3 regions of the Mesorhizobium sp. P2_H9 genome follow, and region 2 is predicted to be linked to each of the others. Evidence: predicted binding sites of a transcription regulator. Region 2 holds the regulator's gene; each other region holds the start of a gene.
The links. Region 2 encodes LexA, which represses DNA repair genes until DNA is damaged. Its sites were predicted from a motif close to TGTTCNNNNTGTGTTCNG; they were not measured.
Positions count from the first base shown of each region.

Region 1: the regulator LexA is predicted to act here: its motif matches at 3,607-3,624, upstream of AC1DXN_RS12480 (ImuA family protein).
Region 3: the regulator LexA is predicted to act here: its motif matches at 2,644-2,661, upstream of recA (recombinase RecA).

Region 1 covers NZ_JBFUFX010000006.1:38,385-42,876, forward strand. Annotated here, with positions in the region: gene AC1DXN_RS12470 (error-prone DNA polymerase) at 1-1,150, opposite strand, end outside; gene AC1DXN_RS12475 (DUF6504 family protein) at 1,147-2,622, opposite strand; gene AC1DXN_RS12480 (ImuA family protein) at 2,564-3,583, opposite strand; gene AC1DXN_RS12485 (metallopeptidase family protein) at 4,018-4,440, shown strand.
Region 2 covers NZ_JBFUFX010000003.1:71,038-75,529, reverse strand. Annotated here, with positions in the region: gene gltX (glutamate--tRNA ligase) at 1-180, opposite strand, end outside; gene AC1DXN_RS06245 (ComEC/Rec2 family competence protein) at 282-2,738, shown strand; gene lexA (transcriptional repressor LexA) at 2,732-3,469, opposite strand; gene kynU (kynureninase) at 3,962-4,492, shown strand, end outside.
Region 3 covers NZ_JBFUFX010000003.1:287,658-292,149, forward strand. Annotated here, with positions in the region: gene alaS (alanine--tRNA ligase) at 1-1,205, opposite strand, end outside; gene recA (recombinase RecA) at 1,485-2,585, opposite strand; gene AC1DXN_RS07365 (carbohydrate kinase family protein) at 2,868-3,812, shown strand; gene AC1DXN_RS07370 (pseudouridine-5'-phosphate glycosidase) at 3,862-4,492, shown strand, end outside.

The sequences.
Region 1 (4,492 bases), on a different contig from region 2:
TGTCAGGCGGCTCGTTGCGCTCCTCGGAAATGAAGCGCTCAAACAGCGTGTCGATCCGGTCGGGCCCGACCTCGGTGATGCCGATGCAGAAACAGACGATCGAATTGGCGGCGGAGCCGCGCCCCTGGCAAAGAATGTCCTGGCTGCGGGCATATTTGACGATGTCATAAACGGTCAGGAAGTAACGCGCGTAGTTCAGGCGCTCGATCAGAGCGAGCTCTTCCCCAATGCGCTGGAATACGGAAGCAGGGACGCCCGCCGGATAGCGCGTGGCGGCCCCCTCTCTGGCCAATCGTTCGAGCTCGGCCTGTGGCCCGAGTCCCGATTCCGTCGGCTCATCAGGATAATTGTACTGGAGATCACTGAGCGAGAAGGTCAGCTCTTCGGCAAAAATCTGCGTCTCCATCAGCGCCTGCGGGTGGCGGCGGAACAGGCGGGCCATCTCCAGCGGCGGCTTCAGGTGGCGCTCGGCATTGGCGGTCAGCTCCAGCCCGGCTTCGGCGACAGGCACGTTGAGGCGGATTGCCGTCAACACGTCCTGCAGCGAGCGGCGCTCGGCCGTGTGGTAGAGAACGTCATTGGTTGCCATCAGCGCCATGCCTGTCGCTTCCGACAGGCCTGCCGCCTGCTCGATGCGGAACCGGTCGTTGCCGCGATAATCCGGCGCAACGGCAAGCCGCACATTGTTGCCGAAGCGGTGCCTGAGCTGGTGCAGCAGGGCGAGCCCGTCTTCCGCGGCCGCCGTCAGATCCGGCAATATGGCCAGCGACATCTGATCGCCCCATTCGAGCAGGTCGTCGCGGGTAAGAAGGGTTGCGCCCTTTTCATTTTCGTCGCGCAGATTGGCTTGCGTGAGCATGCGGCAGAGATGCCCCCAGCCCTTGCGATCCTGGGGATAGGCGAGAATGTCCGGCGTGCCGTCGCCGAAAACCAGCCGGCAGCCGGGGTGATAGGCAAGGTGCTCGACCTTGGCCTGCTGCCAGGCGTGCACGACGCCGGCCACCGTGTTGCGGTCGGCAAGGCCGATCGCCGAAAACCCCAGAAGCTTGGCCGCGACCACCAGTTCCTCGGGCTTGGAGGCGCCGCGCAGGAAGGAGAAATTCGACTGGATGCCGAATTCGGCATAGGGAATGACGGTCAGCGCGTTCATGCGAACACCCCGTGCATGAACCAGCGTGGCGAAGGCTGCCCGGTGCCGTAAAGACCCTGGCGGTAGAGCCAGTAGCGGCGGCCGTCGCTGTCCTCGATGCGGAAATAATCGCGGGTCGGCGCGTCTCCCTGGCCCTGCTGCTGGCGCCACCATTCCGGTGCGATGCGTTCGGGTCCCTCGGCGCGGGCGACCCGGTAGAGAGCGCGGCGCCAGCGGAAATTCATCGGCGGTCCCTCGGGCAGTTCGGTGGCCGGCACTTCGATCGGCTCGGGTGATCGGAACAGCCGAATTGGCCGCTCCGGCCGGAAGATTGTCGCCGGCGCCTTCATCCGCTCCGGCTTTTTCGGCGGCGTGGTCCGTTGCGGCGCCTCGGTGAAGGGAAGCGTGGCGACGGCGCGCTCCGGCAGATGGCTGTCGACGGCGACGGGTTGCAATACCGCACCGTCGCCGAGCCGGGCGCGGATGCGGTCGGCAAACAGCGCGATGTCGGCGCCGTCGTCCTCGGCCTCGCCGGTGAGGTCGGCCTGCTGCATGTCGAAGGCAGCCGCCGACAGCACCGAGAGGCGCACGAGATCGAAGCCATAGCCGGCATCGATATCCTGTTCGAGCGCGGCCAGCCGCTCGTGGAACAGCCTCTGGATCAGCAGCGGTTCGCGCAAGGGGCGCGAGGTGCCGACGCTGATCCGGCTGACGGCGCCATCGACGCGAAACAAAAGCAGCGCCAGTGTTCTCGCGCCCTCGCCGCGGCGCTCGAGGTCGCTTTTCAAGGTCGTCGCCAGCAGCCGCACCAGCCGCTCGATCTCGTCGGTCAGCATGACGGGCTCGGCGAGGTGGCGCTCGACCGAAAGCGGGGCGACCGGCAGGCGCGGCGACACGGCCTCGTCGAGACGGCCGAGCGCCTGGTCGAGGCGCAACAGCAGCGAAGCGCCGAAGCGGCGGGCAAGTGGGGCGCGCGGTGCGGCCATGACGGCGCCGGCGGTGCGCAGGCCGACGCTTTCCAGGCTGGCGCGGATGTCGGGGTCGATGCGCAACGCCGCCAATGGCAGTGGGGCGAGCAGTGCGTCCTCCTCGCCTGACGCGACGATAAGGTCACCGGAAAACCGCGCCGCCGCCCAGGCGGCGCCCGGCGTGGCGGCAAGGCCGGCGCGGACATCAAAGCCCTGATGGAAGAAGCGCGACAGGATGTCGTCGAGCATGGCGCGTTCGCCGCCGAACAGATGGGTGCAGCCGGTGACGTCGAGAAACAGGCCGTCGGCACCGTCCAGCGCCACCAGCGGGGTGTAGCGGTCGCACCAGTCGGCGAGGCCTTCGAGCAGGCGGCGGTCGGCGTCCAGATCGGCTTCGACGATGTCGATCGACGGATGCATGGCGCGCGCATCGGCTATGCCCATGCCGCGCTTCAGATGCAGCGCCTCAGCCCGCTCGTCGAGGGCTGAGATGCGCTGGGCGTTGCGGTCGCGATGGCTGATCACCAGTGGCAGATGATCCGACGGCCGGGAACGCCAGGACCGACCCAGACGCTGCCGCAATATCCTCTCGGCGGCCAGATGCGGAAACCACAGCGACAGTATCCGTTGCCCGTTCTCCCCGGGGCCGTCTTTCCTCAAAAGCGTGTTCATCGGGGTTCCACTCCAGTGTGAATTGTCCAGGCAGAGCCGTGCGGCTCTTGCCGATGCTGATTGTGAAGGCGGGGCGGCCGATCGAACCGGCCAGCGGCCCGGCGATGGTGCTGCGCGGTGCCGACGGCGCCGACGACACAATGAGGCGCACGGGTGCGGCCGTCGGTTCGGCCTCGCCGGCCTGCCGCAGCAGGAACACCGGCCGGCCGGCGCTCTGCGCCCGCGCGTGCAGCCGCCGCGTCGCGGTGAGATCGAGCCGCTGCGGGCTGCCGCGTATCTCGAGAATGACGGCGGCCAGCGCCGTCATCTTCGCGGCCTCCTCGGCAATCCACAGCGCGTCGACAAGTCTTGGCGCCTGCGAAAACAGCAACTGCTCCGGCGCGATGCCGAAAAAGCCATGCAGCCCCCTGGCATAGGGAAAGCCGGCCTCGCGAAAAATCTCCGTGGTGCCGATCCAAAGCACCGGCAGGCGCGGCCCTTGCCTGAGGATCAGGCTGATCAGCGACAGCGCAAAGCCGGCGACGGAACCCGCGTCGCGGGTCTCGGTGCCATGGATTTCGCTCAGTGCCGCTTTCGGCAGGCCGCCGCTCAAAGCGCGGTCGAGACGCTCGGCGCCGGTGCGCAGAAATGCCTCCGGCGAGGCCACGGCGATGCCGCGGCGGACAATCGTCACATCGGTGTTGGAGGTGACATTGGGGGCGTCAAGCGACGGGCCAGCCGGCGCCTCCAGGCGCTCGGGCAGCGTTCCCTCGATCTTCGCGATCTGGCGGCGCAGGGCAAAAACAGTCTCCCGCGCCACGGCGGTCATCGCCATGACGGTCAGCTTCCACTCACAATTGTTCCTGTTATGTTCCTATAGATTCCAGAGGGGGCCGGAAGAGTCAAGCGGAGTCATGGGGAATTTATTCCTGTCGACGCGAGCCCAGCCAAGCAGGTTGCTTTGAATCGCCCCGTCATCCTTTCCGGTCGTTGGCGCTGCCCCTCATCTGGCTGCCGCCATCTTCTCCCCGTGAACGGGGAGAAGGACGCTGCCGTCGACCATTTCGCCAATCACCAACGTTGCAGACGGGCGCCAGCATTGCGGCCGGCTTCTTTCTCCCCGTTCACGGGGAGAAATGCCCGGCAGGGCAATGAGGGGCGGGGCCGACATCGACCACTGATCGTTTGAAGCCGTTGCGTTGGGGCCGCCGCCGCGTCATTTGCCGATTCCTGAGGGAAAGCCTATATGCCGGGTTCAAAGGATAAAGCATGGCCCGCATCTACAAGACCCGCACCTGGCACGACGAACTTTCGCCCTCGATGGAGGAAATGGAGTTCCTGGCGCTGGAGGCGTACGCGCATCTGCCGGACGATTTTCGCAAGCTGACCGGCGAGATCGTTATCCAGATCGCCGAGTTTCCGACCGACGAGATCATGGACGATCTGTCGCTGGAGACGCCGTTCGACCTGCTCGGCCTGTTCGAGGGACGCGGCATCGCCGAACGCTGGAACCCGCAGACCGGCGAGGGCCCGAACCGCATTACGCTCTACCGCCGCGCCATCCTCGACTACTGGTCCGAGAACGAGGAGACGCTGGGCGACATCGTCACCCATGTGCTGATCCACGAGATCGGCCACCATTTCGGGCTGTCGGATGATGATATGGAGAAGATTGAAGAGGCGGCGGAGTAGGCAGCCTGCTTGGCTGCGTCACGTCTCCAGCACGGACGTCCCGTTCCTTCGC
Region 2 (4,492 bases):
CAGAATGGCCTGGGTAGCCGCCTCGTTGAAGCGCTCGCGATCCGTGTCCTCGATGCGCAGCACCATAGTGCCGTCGGTGTGCTTGGCATAGAGCCAGTTGAACAGCGCCGTGCGCGCGCCACCGATGTGCAGGTAGCCGGTGGGCGAGGGGGCAAAACGGGTGACGACCTTGTCGGACATGGAACTCTCGGGGAACGTAGGAAGCGGGTGTGGTTTCGCGGACTTTCGCGCGTTGCGCGTTCATGTAGCATAGGAGGTCTAGGGCGCAAGGGGCAGACCCGATGGCTGGACGAGGCCGCAGCGTGGACGACAGCGATGGCGCGACCACAAGCGTCAGCGAACGGTCGCTGTTTGCCGACGTTCCGCTTGTCGAGCAAACGCCGGTTTTGCTGCCGGTGCCAGACCTGGGCATCCCCCCTTCTTCGCTCGATGGTCCCACGCCGGTACCAGCTCCCGCGACCGGTCCGGTGTTGCGCTTCCACGGCAGGCTTCGCCGTTCGTCATTGCCCGCAATCCGCCGCGGCATCGCGGTGGCCGCCGGCACGGAACTCGACCGCGGCGTCGCCTTCCTGCTGGTGCCGGTTTTCCTCGCCGCCGGCGTGATCATCTACTTCTCGCTGGCCAACGAGCCGGGCTTTCTGCAACCCATCGCCTTCGTGATGCTGATGGCATCCTGTTCCATTGTCTCGCGGTCGTGGCCGAGGACGCATCTGTGCTGCATGGCTGCGATGCTGTTCGCGCTCGGCGTGGTCGCCGCCAAGCTGGAGACCTGGCGCGCCGGAACGCAAATGCTCGGTTCCGAGATTCAAACACGGCTGACCGCGCGCGTCGTCAGCCTTGAGGAGATGGAAAGCGGCCGCGTCAGGCTGACGCTAGACGTGGTCTCGACCGCTTATCCCAAGCTGCGCTACGCGCCGGAGCGTGTCAGGCTCTCGGCGCGCACGGTTCCCGCCGATATGACCGCCGGTTCCCTGATCACCGGTTATGCCAGGCTGATGGCGCCAACCGGCCCGGTGCGGCCGGACAGCTATGACTTCTCCTTCGACAGCTATTACTCCGGCATCGGCGCCAGCGGCTTCTTTCTCGGCAACCCAAAAACCATTGCCTCGGTGGACCCCCCGCGGCTTGCCGCACGGCTTTCTTCCGCGATCGAAAACGCGCGCGAGAACATTGCAGACCGTATCAGGGGCCAAGTCGGCGGCGCCGAAGGCGAAATCGCAGCGGCACTCATCGTCGGCGTGCGCGCCGGCATTCCGGAAGAGATCAACGAGGCGATGCGGCGCACCGGCATCTATCACATCATCTCCATTTCCGGCCTGCACATGGCGCTGGTCGCCGGCACCATCATGGCGCTGCTGCGCGGCGCCTTTGCCCTGTTCCCGGATTTCTCCTCACACCGACCGGTCAAGAAACATGCCGCGGCTGCGGCGCTCATTTCCATCGCTGCCTATCTCGTCATTTCAGGCGTCGTGGTTGCAGCCGAACGCAGCTTCATCATGCTGGCGGTGATGCTGATCGCCGTGCTGTTCGATCGGGCAGCACTCACCATGCGCAATCTGGCGATCTCAGCCATCGCCGTCATCCTGGTGTCGCCACACGAAGTCGTCGGCCCGAGTTTCCAGATGTCCTTCGCCGCCACCGCGGCGCTGGTCGGCGCCTATGCCGGTTGGTCCGACTACCGCGAGGGCAAGGCAACGTCACCACCGCCTCGGCGCTCACTGCCAGCCTTCCTCAGTCGAAAATTCCTGCTGGCGACAGGCGGTCTGGCCATGACCTCGATCATCGCCGGCAGCGCCACCGCGCTGTTCGCCATATGGCATTTCCAGCGTGTGTCGCCGCTCAGCCTGTTCGCCAATCTGGCCATCATGCCGATCGTCTCCGTCGTCATGCTTTTGGCCGTGATCAGCGCCCTTGCGATGCCGTTTGGCGCCGATGGAATACCACTGTATTTGATGGGCAAGGGGCTGACGGCGATGATCGCCCTGTCGGCATGGATTTCGGAGCGCTCGCCGATCGATGCGGTCGGGTTGATCTCGCTCAAATCGGTGTTTCTGACGACCATCGCGCTGATCATCGCCACCATGGCGACGACATGGCTTCGGCTGGCAGCACTGCCATTTGCACTCGCAGGCCTGCTGACGATTTCCGACACACGCACGCCCGACGTGCTGATTTCCGAGGACGCCCATCTGGTTGCGCTGCCGATTGGCGGCGGTGAGCTGGCCCTCAACCGGGCGCGTTCGAACGAATTCACGACCGACAACTGGAAGCGCGCCCTAAAGTCCGAAACCATCGTCGAGCCCGAGACGTTCGACAACAGCAGCGAACAATTCGATATTGCCGACCCGACCGAATTGCCGCCAGGCTCGCCCTTCTATTGCAAAGCCGGGCTGTGCCTTGCACGGCATCCCTCCGGCGCGATCGTCGCCTATGTCGAAGACCGCAAGAACGCGTGGAAAGCCTGCTCTTTCGCGACCCTGATTGTCATCGACGACGCCACCGCCTATGACCCTTGCCGCGATCCGCTGGTCCTTGTCGTCAACAAACGACAACTTGCCCGTTCGGGCAGCGCAGCCATCTTCTTCGATCCGCAATCGGCGACCAGGCCGGCAGAGATCGACTTTGCCGTCGACAAGCCATACCGCCCCTGGCACGTCCAACGAAAATTCTCTCGCGAAGCGAGGGGGCTACCGCCCTACAAGAAGCCCGAAAAATCAGCCGTCAAGCCGGCTCAGTAACGGCGGATCAGCCCGACCAACTTGCCTTGCACCTTGACCCGGTCCGGGCCGAAAATGCGGGTCTCATAGGCCGGATTGGCGGCCTCAAGCGCGATCGAGGCGCCCTTGCGGCGGAACCGCTTCAGCGTCGCTTCCTCGTCATCGACCAGCGCCACGATGATCTCGCCCGGGCTGGCGGTATCGGCGTTGCGGATGATGACCGTGTCGCCGTCGAAAATGCCGGCCTCGATCATCGAATCGCCCTTCACCTCCAGTGCATAGTGTTCGCCGCCCATGATCATGTCCGGTGGCACCGAGATCGAATGCGTCTGGTGCTGGATGGCGTCGATCGGCACACCGGCGGCAATGCGTCCCATCACCGGGATCGACACGGCGGCGACCACATCGTCGTCATTGCCGGCCGAAGGCATGCGCGAAGGCGCCGGCTTGATTTGCCGCCCGAGGCCGCCTTGTCCAAGACTGCCCTGGATAACGCTCGGCGAGAATTTGCGCGCTGCGTTGAGGCCGGGCGCGATCGAGTCCGGCAGCCGCAGCACTTCCAGGGCGCGGGCACGGTTGGGTAGCCGGCGAATGAAGCCGCGTTCTTCCAGCGCCGTGATCAGCCGGTGAATGCCTGACTTGGAGGCAAGGTCCAGCGCTTCCTTCATCTCGTCGAACGACGGCGGAATGCCGCTCTCCTTCAGTCGCTCATGGATGAACATCAGAAGTTCATGTTGCTTGCGCGTCAGCATGGCGGCCCCCAAGGGTTTCGAACCAGAGATTTCGAACCAGAATCAGAAAAACAAACCCAGAACAAACACTATCTGTTCCAGTTGTGTTCCGCAACCGTTTAAAGTTTAATGAATATGTTAGGGCTCTGGAAACGATACCGCCGCGCCAACGGCACCGCCGCGCTTTCACCGGTTCGCGCCTCATCGCCTTGATTCTGCTTCCGTTTGCCGCCTCTGGGTTCCCAAAAGGCGGCATTGGAATCGGCCGTCAGTCGGCAAAGATGGCGCGCAATTGCAGCCATATCGACGGGGCGATTTGGTTAATGCACCGTGAACGAAACGAAGTCAAAACGCCAACCTTGGGCAGGTTTGGCTCCTGATTTTCAGCACCTGGTCGGACAGCTTGTCATCGGTGGAACCTTGCCGCGCGATGCCAGGTGGTGGAAAAGCGCTGGTGACCGATGGATGCCGTCGTTCCGGCGTTGCGTCGAATGTTGGGGGAGTAGACAAACCATGACAGGAATTCCCGATCTGGCGGCCATCGAGGCGATGGATGCCGCGGATCCGCTGCGCGCCATGCGCGACCGCTTTGTGCTGCCGCAAGGAGTGATCTATCTCGACGGCAATTCGCTGGGGGCTGCCTCGCATGCCGCTTGCGACGAGTTGCGCAAGGCGGCGACCGAGGAATGGGCGCATGACCTGATCCGCGCCTGGAACACGGCCGGCTGGTTCGACATGCCGCTCGAGCTCGGTGACCAGCTTGGGCGCCTGATCGGCGCCGCCGCCGGCCAGACGGTGGTCTGTGACACGACCTCGGTCAACATTTACAAGCTGCTGCACGCCGCGATGGCCATGCGGCCGGAGCGGCCGGTCATCGTCGCCGAGGGTGACAGTTTTCCGACCGACCTCTACATGGCCGAAGGCGTGGTCTCGACGCGAAAGAACACTCAGCTGCGCCTTTCGGGTTTCGACGCGCCTGATATCGAAGAGCTGATCGACGAACGCACCTCCGTGGTGCTGGTCAACCACGTCAACTACAAGTCG
Region 3 (4,492 bases), 220 kb from region 2:
GTCAGATCGAGCGGGAAGCCATAGGTGTCGTAGAGCTTGAACGCGGTTTCGCCGTCCAGCATGTCGCCGGCACCGAGCGTTTCCGTCGCCTCTGAGAGCAGGCCGAGGCCGCGCACCAGCGTCTTGCGAAACCTGGTTTCCTCGAGCTTCAGCGTCTCTGATATCAACTGTTCGCCGCGCACCAGTTCCGGATAGGCCTGACCCATCTCCCGCACCAGCGCCGGCACCAGGCGCCACATCAGCGGATCATGGGCGCCGAGCAACTGCGCATGGCGCATGGCGCGGCGCATGATGCGGCGCAGAACGTAGCCACGGCCTTCGTTCGACGGCAGCACGCCGTCGGCCACCAGGAACGAGGACGAACGCAGATGATCGGCAATGACGCGGAAGGATGCGACCGTCTCCTTGTCTGGACCGCGCCCGATGGCGGACGACGCCGCATCGATCAGATGCTTGAACAGATCGGTTTCAAAGACGCTTTCCACCCCTTGCAGGATGGATGCCATGCGCTCCAGGCCCATGCCGGTATCGATCGACGGACGCGGCAGGTCGATGCGCTCCTGCTTCGTCACCTGCTCATACTGCATGAAGACCAGGTTCCAGAATTCGAGGAAGCGGTCGCCATCCTCTTCCGGGCTGCCGGGAGGGCCGCCCCAGATGTGCTCGCCGCGGTCGATGAAGATCTCCGAGCACGGCCCGCACGGTCCGGTGTCGCCCATCGCCCAGAAATTGTCCGAGGTCGCGATGCGAATGATGCGATCGTCGGAGAAGCCGGCGATCTTCTTCCAGAAGCCGGCCGCCTCATCGTCCGTGTGGTAGACGGTGACCAGCAGCTTGTCCTTGTCCAGCCCGAACTCCTTGGTGATCAGGTTCCAGGCAAGCTCGATGGCGCGCTCCTTGAAATAATCGCCAAAGGAGAAATTGCCGAGCATCTCGAAGAAGGTCAGATGGCGCGCGGTGTAGCCGACATTGTCGAGGTCGTTGTGCTTGCCACCGGCGCGAACGCTCTTCTGGGCGGTCGAGGCGCGCGAATAGGGCCGCTTCTCGAGACCGGTGAAGACATTCTTGAACTGCACCATGCCGGCATTGGTAAACATCAGCGTCGGATCGTTGCGCGGCACCAGCGGGCTCGACGCGACGATCTCGTGACCCTCCTTGCGGAAGTAGTCGAGAAATGTCGACCGGATCTCGTTCACGCCACTCATGAATGCTGCCTTTTCTAGGAGAGCCGCCGGTCGGCCCGGCGGAAAATAGATTTTTGCCCTTGGAGGACGGACTTGGCCTTTTAGCGGTCACACCGCAGCCTGTCCAGAAACACGGGATTGGTCCAAATCGCGGGCTTCGCGGGCCAGCCGAACCAGCCCTGCGGCGCCGCCCAAACACAAAACCGCCGGCTCAAGGCCGGCGGTTTGAAACGCATCGATACGCAAACTCAATCGGGATACGCGAACTCAAGAAGAACTCGGGCAGTGATTGCCCGCATCCTACATGGCGCCGGATTCTTCCTCGAAGCCGTCGTCTTCGCCACGTTCAGGGCCGCCATTTTCGAGGAATTTCTCGGCGATCAGCCCGGCATTCTGCCGCAGCGCCAACTCGATCTCGCGTGCCGTGTCGGGATTGTCGCGCAGGAACAGTTTTGCATTCTCGCGGCCTTGGCCGAGACGCTGCGAATTGTAGGAGAACCAGGCGCCTGACTTTTCGACCACGCCGGCTTTGACGCCGAGATCGACCAGCTCACCGGTCTTGGACACGCCTTCGCCATACATGATGTCGAATTCGACCACCTTGAAGGGCGGTGCCAGCTTGTTCTTGACCACCTTGACGCGGGTCTGGTTGCCGACGACCTCGTCGCGGTCCTTGACCGAACCGATGCGGCGGATGTCGAGACGCACCGAAGCATAGAATTTCAGCGCGTTGCCGCCGGTCGTGGTCTCGGGCGAACCGAACATGACGCCGATCTTCATGCGGATCTGGTTGATGAAGATGACCATGGTGTTGGAGCGCGAGATCGAGGCGGTCAGCTTGCGCAGCGCCTGGCTCATCAGGCGAGCCTGCAGGCCGGGCAGCGAATCGCCCATCTCGCCCTCGATTTCAGCGCGCGGCGTCAGCGCCGCCACCGAATCGACCACCAGCACGTCGATGGCGCCGGAGCGCACCAGCGTGTCGCAGATTTCCAGCGCCTGCTCGCCGGTGTCTGGCTGCGAGATCAGCAGATTTTCGAGATCGACGCCAAGCTTGCGGGCATAGACCGGATCAAGCGCGTGCTCGGCATCGACGAAGGCACAGATGCCGCCCTTCTTCTGGGCTTCGGCCACTGTGTGCAGGGCCAGCGTCGTCTTGCCCGAGCTTTCTGGCCCATAAATCTCGACGATGCGGCCGCGCGGCAGGCCGCCGACGCCAAGCGCGATGTCGAGGCCAAGCGAACCCGTCGGCACAGTTTCGATCTCGACGACCTGTTCGTTGGCGCCGAGCCGCATGATCGAGCCCTTGCCGAAGGCACGCTCGATTTGCGACAGCGCCGCATCCAGAGCCTTTGATTTGTCCACCGCTTTGTCCTCTACAAGCCGCAAAGAATTCTGAGCCATGATACATCACCCCTTGGTCGTCAATGAAGGCCGGACAATCCGTAATCCCTGCCCAGTTTGTACCTTTTTTGTTCTCGTTTGGCAAGAGGGGTCAAATAGCTGAAAATCAATCAATATCCGGATTTGTTCTTTTTTTGTCTCACAATTCGGTTTGGCGATGCATCCGGCATTAGTCGAGGCCGGTTCCTTGTTTCGCCCCGCCGAATCGCTGCCTTGATCGTGAAGCCCAGTCGCACAGCCTAGCGCTTGTCCGAGACGAATAACAAAGGTCATATCGCCTTCATGGTGAAATCCGCAAAGATACTGGCCGTTGGCGGCGCCCATATCGACCGGCGCGGCCAGGTTTCGGGCCCATATGTGCCGGCGGCGTCCAACCCCGGCACGATGCGCGAGGATGTCGGCGGCGGCGTCTTCAACGCGCTGCGCAGCATCGTGCGGCGCGGCGTCTCGGCCTCGCTGCTCTCGGTGCGTGGCGGCGATGCGGCTGCCGACACGGTGTCTTCGGCCATCGCCAAGGCCGGCATTGCCGATCTGTCGGCGGTGTTCCTCGACCGCACGACGCCGAGCTACACTGCGCTGCTTGACCGCGACGGCGAGCTGATCGTCGGCTTTGCCGACATGGCGCTGTATGATTTGGCGTTTCCCAAGCAGATCCGCCGCTCCAAGGTGCGCGAGGTGATCGGCTCGGCCGATGCGGTCCTGTGCGATGCAAACCTGCCGTCGACGGCACTGGAACGGCTGGTGGCGTTGGCTGATGGCAAGCCGGTGTTCGCCATCGCCATCTCGCCGGCCAAGGTGGTGCGGCTGATGCCGGTGCTCGGCGGGCTGGCGTTGCTGTTCATGAACCGGCGCGAGGCGATAGCGCTGGCCGGCGCAAGCGCCGACACTACAGAGCAAGATCTCGTCGATGGCCTGAAGCGCGCCGGCCTCAAAAGCGCCGTGGTGACGGCGGGCGATGGCCCGGTGCTGGGCTTCGACGAAGCTGGCCTGTTCTCAATCGCGCCCCCAGTCCCCAGAAAGATCGCTGATGTCACCGGCGCCGGCGATGCACTGGCTGGCGCAACGGTCGCCGCGCTGCTGCGCGGCGCGCCATTACGGGAAGCGCTACGCGAAGGTGTAGCAGCGGCGACGCTTGCCATCGAATGTGCCGACGCAGTGCCTGCCTTCACAGCGGCCAGTTTTGCCGAAGCGCTGGCCCTTGTGCCGGATACACAGGAAATGGCATGACACCGGCGAATTCATGTTTCTGGAGCCTGGCTCCAGGTCGGAGATGACAATGACCCCGGAAACCGCCCGCCCGTTCATCGACATCCATCCGCCGGTGGCGCAGGCGCTGGCCGCCGGGCGCCCGGTGGTGGCGCTGGAAAGCACCATCATCACCCACGGCATGCCCTACCCCGACAATGGCGCCATGGCGGCCAATGTCGAGAAGATCATTGCCGATCGCGGCGCGGTGCCGGCGACGATCGCCGTGGTTGCCGGCCGCATCAAGATCGGCCTCTCCGACGGCGAGCGAGAGTCGCTGGCGATGACCGGCGACGCCATGAAGCTGTCGCGTGCCGACCTCGGCTTCGCGGTCGCCGAAGGACGCACCGGTGGCACCACGGTCGCCGCCACCATGATCGCGGCGCATATGGTCGGCATCAAGGTGTTTGCCACCGGCGGCATTGGCGGCGTCCACAAGGGCGCCGAGAAAAGCTTTGATATTTCCGCCGATCTCGACGAACTGGCGCGCACGCCGGTCATCGTCGTCTCGGCCGGCGCCAAGGCGATCCTCGACATTGAGAAGACCCTGGAAGTGCTGGAAACGCGCGGCGTGCCGGTGGTCGGCCACGGCTGCGAGACGATGCCGGCCTTCTGGTCGCGCCATTCGCCTTTCCGCGCGCCGCTGACCTTGCATGGCGCGG